DNA from 2 places in the Streptomyces sp. NPDC006458 genome. Region 1 is predicted to be linked to the other one. Evidence: riboswitches for the same ligand, from Rfam matches in the RefSeq annotation. Region 1 holds a riboswitch; the other holds the start of a gene.

Region 1 (3,198 bases):
TGAACGCGAAGGCCCAGCGCCAGGTGAGGAAGCCGAGCCGGTCCGCGCCGAGCATGCCCCACACGAGCTGGGAGCGAATGTCCTCGGGGAGCATCTCGAAGTACTCGCGGGGCGCCCAGGGCGTGTGCGAGAAGTGGCCGATCCTGAGGTCGGGGCGCAGTTCGCGGAGCATGCCGGGGACCAGACAGAGGTGGTAGTCCTGGACCAGCACCGCCGCGCCCGGGGCCGCCTCCTCGGCGAGGGCCTCGGCGAAGGCGCGGTTGTAGGTCTCGTAGGACGCCCACTGGCGGCGGAACCCGGCGTCGAAGACCGGCTCCAGCGGGGTCTGGTAGAGCATGTGGTGGACGAACCAGAGCACCGAGTTGGCGACGCCGTTGTACGCGTCGGAGTGCACGTCCGGCGGGATGGCGAGCATGCGGACGCCGGACTCGCCCTCGCCGCGGCGTACGGCCTCGCGGTCGCCGTCGGACAGGGCCGAGCAGACCCAGAGGGCACCGGCGTCCGGGCCGATCGCCGAAAGGCCGGAGACCAGGCCCCCGCCGCCTCTCCTGGCGTGCAGAGAGCCGTCGTCCCGCAGTTCGTAGGAGACCGGGCCGCGGTTGGACGCGACCAGCACCTGTGCACCTCGCGTGGAAACCATGTGCCTCAACCTAGCCCGGCCCGGAAACGCTCAAACGTACGGTTCGGCTGTATACGGACATTGTCCTGCGTTTACGCCACCTTCCGGGCCGCGTATTCCGCGATCTCCACCATCGGCGGACGTTCCTCCGTGTCGACCGAGAACGTACGGGCCTCGAAGCCGCTCTCGCCCCGCTCGAACTGGGTCAGCGCCGGGCGGATCAGATGCCCCCGGGCCAGGCGCAGCTGGGCGGTGCGGTAGATCGCCGCAGCCATTCGGCCGAGTGCCTGGCCGTCCTGGTGGCGGTGCTTGCGCACCCCTATGTCGACCTGGGCGAGGGCGTCGAGACCCACCAGGTGCAGGGAGTCGATGAGCATGCCGATCTCCACGCCGTAGCCGACGGGGAAGGGGAGCTGTTCGAGGAGGCTGCGGCGGGCCGCGTACTCCCCGCCCAGCGGCTGGACGAAGCCGGCCAGCTGCGGCCAGTGCATGTTCAGCAGGGGGCGGGCCATCAGCTCCGTCACCCGGCCGCCCTGGCCCGCCGCGCCGGCCAGCGGGCGGTCGTACATGCCCTTGACCAGGTCCACGCCGGGATCGGTGAGCAGCGGGCCGACGATGCCCGAGACGAAGTCGGAGGAGAAGTTCCTGAGGTCGGAGTCGATGAAGCAGACGACGTCCCCGGTGGTGACCAGCAGGGAGCGCCAGAGGACCTCGCCCTTGCCGGGGGCGGCGGGTATGCGGGGCAGGATCGTGTCGCGGTGGACGACGGTGGCGCCCGCCGCGGCGGCCACCTGCGAGGTACGGTCGGTGGAACCGGAGTCGATGACGACCAGTTCGTCGACCAGGGGGACCTGCTGCATGAGGTCGTGGCGGATGATCGCGACGATGTCGCCGACCGTCTCCTCCTCGTTGAGCGCGGGCAGGACGACGGAGACCGTCTGGCCGGTGCTCCGTTTGGCGGCCAGGATCTTGTGGAGCGGGCGATCGGCTACGGACCAGGAGCGGGTGGTCAGCCAGCGCTCGACTTCTTCCAGCACAGCCTGCGGCTCCTCTGCGTTCTGTCGGCGAGAGGGGTAGTTTGTGATCCATCTCGCGGTTCGGACGGCTATCTCAACTGTCCTGGCCTTCGGTTACAGTCTTGAACAACGCTGATGACCATCGCATGTCGGGGGTCGTCCACGCGGACAACAACCACATACAGCTCATCCAGAGGGGCAGAGGGATACGGCCCGATGAAGCCCCGGCAACCCTCCAGTCGGTACTCCTGACATTCGTGCAGCGAGGCTCCCGGCTAGGGAAGGTGCCAAATCCGTCTCACGGCGAGATGCGTCGTGAGGAAGATGAGGAGAAAGGGCCTCGCCTCACATGGCTGTGCAGACTGCTGCAAGCAGCACCGATTCCGTCGTCGACCTCGGCCCCGCCGCAGCCCTGAGCTGCCGCGAGTGCGGCCACCGGGTCCCGCTCGGCCCCGTCTTCGCCTGCGAGGAGTGTTTCGGGCCGCTGGAGATCGCCTACGACTTCTCCTCGTACGACGCCGAGGAGCTGCGCAAGCGGATCGAGAGCGGTCCCGCGAACATCTGGCGCTACGCACCGCTCCTGCCGGTCCCGGCCGACGTCGCCGAGAAGCCGAATCTCAACCCCGGCTGGACCGAGCTGGTCAAGGCCGACAACCTGGCGCGTGAGCTGGGCGTGACCGGTGGGCTGTTCGTCAAGGACGACTCCGGCAACCCCACGCACTCCTTCAAGGACCGTGTCGTCGCGCAGGCCCTGGAGGCCGCCCGCGCCTTCGGGTTCACCACGCTGTCGTGCTCCTCCACCGGCAACCTCGCCGGCGCCGTGGGTGCCGCGGCCGCCCGCGCGGGCCTCAGGTCCTGTGTGTTCATCCCGCACGACCTGGAGCAGGGCAAGGTCGTCATGGCCGCGGTCTACGGCGGCGAGCTCGTCGGCATCGAGGGCAACTACGACGACGTCAACCGCTTCTGCTCCGAGCTCATCGGCGACCCGGCCGGCGAGGGCTGGGGCTTTGTGAACGTCAACCTGCGGCCGTACTACGCGGAGGGCTCCAAGACCCTCGCGTACGAGATCTGCGAGCAGCTGGGGTGGCGGCTGCCCGACCAGATCGTCGTGCCGATCGCGTCCGGCTCGCAGCTCACCAAGATCGACAAGGGGCTCCAGGAGCTCGTCAAGCTCGGGCTCGTCGAGGACCGGCCGTACAAGATCTTCGGTGCCCAGGCCGAGGGCTGCTCGCCGGTGTCCACCGCCTTCAAGGCCGGGCACGACGTGGTGCGGCCGCAGAAGCCGGACACCATCGCCAAGTCGCTGGCCATCGGCAACCCGGCCGACGGGCCGTACGTCCTCGACATCGCGCGCCGGACCGGCGGTTCGGTGGAGGATGTGAACGACGAGCAGATCGTGGACGCGATCAAGCTGCTCGCCCGGACCGAGGGCATCTTCGCCGAGACGGCCGGCGGTGTGACCGTCGGCGTGACGAAGAAGCTGATCGACAGCGGTGTTCTCGACCCCTCGCTGACCACCGTCGTCCTCAACACCGGTGACGGTCTGAAGACCCTCGACGCGGT
Region 2 (3,198 bases), on a different contig from region 1:
GTACGAGCACGCCAACGTCATCGAGGTGCCCGGGGCGACCGTCGACATCGTCGGCACCGGCGGCGACGGCGCCAAGACGGTGAACATCTCCACCATGGCCTCGATCGTGGTGGCCGGCACCGGCGCGAAGGTCGTCAAGCACGGCAACCGGGCCGCGTCCTCCGCCTCCGGCGCCTCCGACGTGCTGGAGAAGCTCGGGGTCAACCTGGAGCTGGCCCCCGCGCGGGTGGCCGAGGTCGCCGACGAGGTCGGGATCACCTTCTGCTTCGCGGTGAAGTTCCACCCGGCCCTGCGGCACGTGGCGGCCGCCCGCGGCCAGCTCGGTATCCGCACGACCTTCAACTTCCTCGGCCCGCTGACCAACCCGGCCAAGGTCAGGGCGCAGGCCATCGGTGTCGCGGACGCCCGGATGGCCCCGATCGTGGCCGGTGTCTTCGCCGAGCGCGGCAACTCCTCCCTCGTCTTCCGCGGCGACGACGGCCTCGACGAGCTGACGACCACCGCCACGTCCCGGGTGTGGGTGGTCCGCGACGGCAAGGTCACCGAGGAGACCTTCGACCCGCGCGAGGTCGGCATCGACCTGGTCCCCGTGGAAGCCCTGCGCGGCGCCGACGCCTCCTACAACGCCGAGGTGGCCCGCCGCCTCCTCGACGGCGAGCGGGGCCCGGTCCGCGACGCGGTCCTGCTGAACGCCGCTGCCGCCCTGGTGGCCCTGGAGCCGGCCGACGCGTCCCTGACGGAGCAGATCCGCGCGGGGATGGCGAAGGCGGCCGAGGCGATCGACTCGGGCGAGGCCAGGCGCACCCTGGACCGCTGGGTGAGCGCGACCAACGCCTGAGCGGTGCGACGAGACGGTCCCGCGATCCGGACACGGGTTGCGGGACCGCGATCATTTCGCGTACTTTCCTCAACAGGTCATGAGTGACAGTCATACGGCCCCGGCCGACTGTCCGGCAACCCTCCGTCCGTGGCGGGGTGCCCCGGGTGAAGACCAGGCCGTGAGCGCAGGGCTCAGGGCAAGCGCGGACCCCTCGCGACATCAGGGGTCCTGGTCGTCGAGGAGTCTTCCGTGAGCAAGCGAATGCGCTAGGGCCTGTCCTTCTGGCAGGCCCGGGTCGTCGAGTCCCGTCCCCGCATCTCTCTTTCACTTCTTCACCCACGCCCGAGCCGTGTCCGCACGCCGCTCGCGGGGTGAATTCCTTCTGCCTTCACGGGAGTTCCGCCATGTCCGTCTCCACCGCTGCCGCCGACCAGTCCGTTTGCACCCCGCTGCCCGTTCTGGGCCGGGATGTCACCGTCCCGCTCGTGACCGGCGGCGAGGTCACCTACGCGGCCCTCGACTACGCGGCCAGCGCCCCCGCCCTCCAGCGGGTCTGGGACGACGTGGCCGCCTACGCCCCGTACTACGGCAGCGTGCACCGCGGCGCCGGTTATCTCTCGCAGCTCTCGACGGACCTCTTCGAGAACGCCCGCCGGACCGTCGCCGAGTTCCTGGACTGCCGGGAGAACGACCAGGTCGTCTTCACCCGCTCCACCACGGACTCCCTCAACCTCCTCGCCCGCGCCCTGCCGGCCGACTGCCAGGTCTTCGTCTTCGAGACCGAGCACCACGCCTCGCTGCTGCCCTGGCAGGACGCCAAGGTCAGCTACCTCGACGCCCCGCGCACCCCCGGCCAGGCCGTGCGCACCCTGGAGCGCGCGCTCGCCGCCCGCGACCCGTACGGTCCGGCCCTGGTGTGCGTGACGGGTGCCTCCAACGTCACCGGCGAGCTGTGGCCGATCCGTGAGCTGGCCGCGGCGGCGCACGCGCACGGCGCCCGGATCGTGCTGGACGCCGCCCAGCTCGCCCCGCACCACCCGGTGAGCGTGCGCGACCTCGACGTGGACTGGATCGCCTTCTCGGGACACAAGCTGTACGCCCCGTTCGGCTCGGGCGTGCTGGCGGGCCGCGCCGACTGGCTGCGCGAGGCCGATCCCTACCTCGCGGGCGGCGGAGCCAGCCGCACTGTCACCCGGCGTGAGGACGGCGGCGTGGACGTGGAGTGGCACGAGAGCGCCGCCCGGCACGAGGCCGGCTCCCCGAACGTCATCGGGGCCTACTCCATCGCCTCGGCCTGCAAGGCCCTGACCGAGGCAGGCTGGGACAACCTGGTCGCCCGTGAGACCCAGCTGATCGCCCGGGTCCGCGCGGGCCTCGCCGAGGTCCCCGAGGTCAAGGTGCTCTCCCTGTTCGGCGACGACGCCCCCCGGGTCGGCGTGATCTCCTTCGTCGTCGAGGGCTGGAACAGCTCCCACTTCGCCGCCGCGCTCTCCGCCGAGTACGGCATCGGCGTCCGCGACGGCCTCTTCTGCGCCCACCCGCTCGTGCGCACGCTGCTCGGCAGCGACCCCCAGACCCAGGGCGAGTGCGGCGCCCCGGAGGCCGCGCCCGGGGAGAAGTCCCTCAACGCCATCCGGGTGAGCTTCGGCGCGGGCACCCCGGACGAGCACGTCGACCGCTTCGTCGCCGCGGTGAAGGAACTGGTGACCGAGGGCGCGAAGTGGACCTACAGGACGGAAGAGGGCCGCTGCGTTCCGGCGGTGTGAGGCAGCGCCCTCAAGGGGGCGCGGGGCGGCTGCCACCGCGTGGGCGCGGCCGCCTCCAAGGCGCGGGGCCGTGTTCGGTCTGCGGCTGCCACCGCGTGGGCGCGGCCGGCCACCAACCGCCCGCAGGCGCAAGCAGATCCGCACCCCTGAATCAGAAGGCGTCAGGAATCCAGCCCGATCGCGAACGCGGCCTCAAGGTCGTGCTGTGAATACGTCCGAAAAGCCACATGCGTGTCCGTCGCCTCGACCCCGGCGATCTTGCTGATCCGCCCGGGGATCACATCGGCCAGATCCTCGTGCTGCCGCACCCGCACCATCGCGATCAGGTCGTAGGTCCCCGTCACGGAGAAGACCTCGCTCACGGAATCCAGCGAAGCCACCTGCTCGGCGATCTCAGGAATCCGGTCCACGCTGGTCTTGATCAGAACGATCGCGGTGATCACGGCTGGTTCTCTCCCTCGGGGGCGGGCGTGGGCGGGGTGACCTTCACTCTAGTCGTACGCCCGTGACGGGCCCACGCGTAGCCGAAGCCCAGGCCGAACCCCACCAGGTGGGCGAGGTAGGCCACCCCGGGCCCCTCCGGCGCCCGCCCGGCGGCCAGCCACTGCAGGG

What was found. A riboswitch is a leader RNA that binds a small molecule or an ion and turns the genes downstream of it on or off. The one in region 1 is predicted to bind S-adenosylmethionine.
Region 2: it holds a riboswitch for S-adenosylmethionine, as region 1 does, so the genes downstream of both, ABZZ79_RS12950 (aminotransferase class V-fold PLP-dependent enzyme) here and thrC (threonine synthase) in region 1, are expected to answer to the same signal.

Annotation. Positions count from the first base shown of each region.
Region 1 is NZ_JBEXPR010000007.1:164,536-167,733, reverse strand. Features, by position in the region: gene ABZZ79_RS11995 (trehalose-6-phosphate synthase) at 1-640, opposite strand, end outside; gene ABZZ79_RS11990 (glucosyl-3-phosphoglycerate synthase) at 712-1,656, opposite strand; SAM riboswitch class I at 1,819-1,966, shown strand; gene thrC (threonine synthase) at 1,985-3,198, shown strand, end outside.
Region 2 is NZ_JBEXPR010000008.1:48,016-51,213, reverse strand. Features, by position in the region: gene trpD (anthranilate phosphoribosyltransferase) at 1-838, shown strand, start outside; SAM riboswitch class IV at 914-1,029, shown strand; gene ABZZ79_RS12950 (aminotransferase class V-fold PLP-dependent enzyme) at 1,225-2,586, shown strand; gene ABZZ79_RS12945 (Lrp/AsnC ligand binding domain-containing protein) at 2,748-3,029, opposite strand; gene ABZZ79_RS12940 (rhomboid family intramembrane serine protease) at 3,026-3,198, opposite strand, start outside.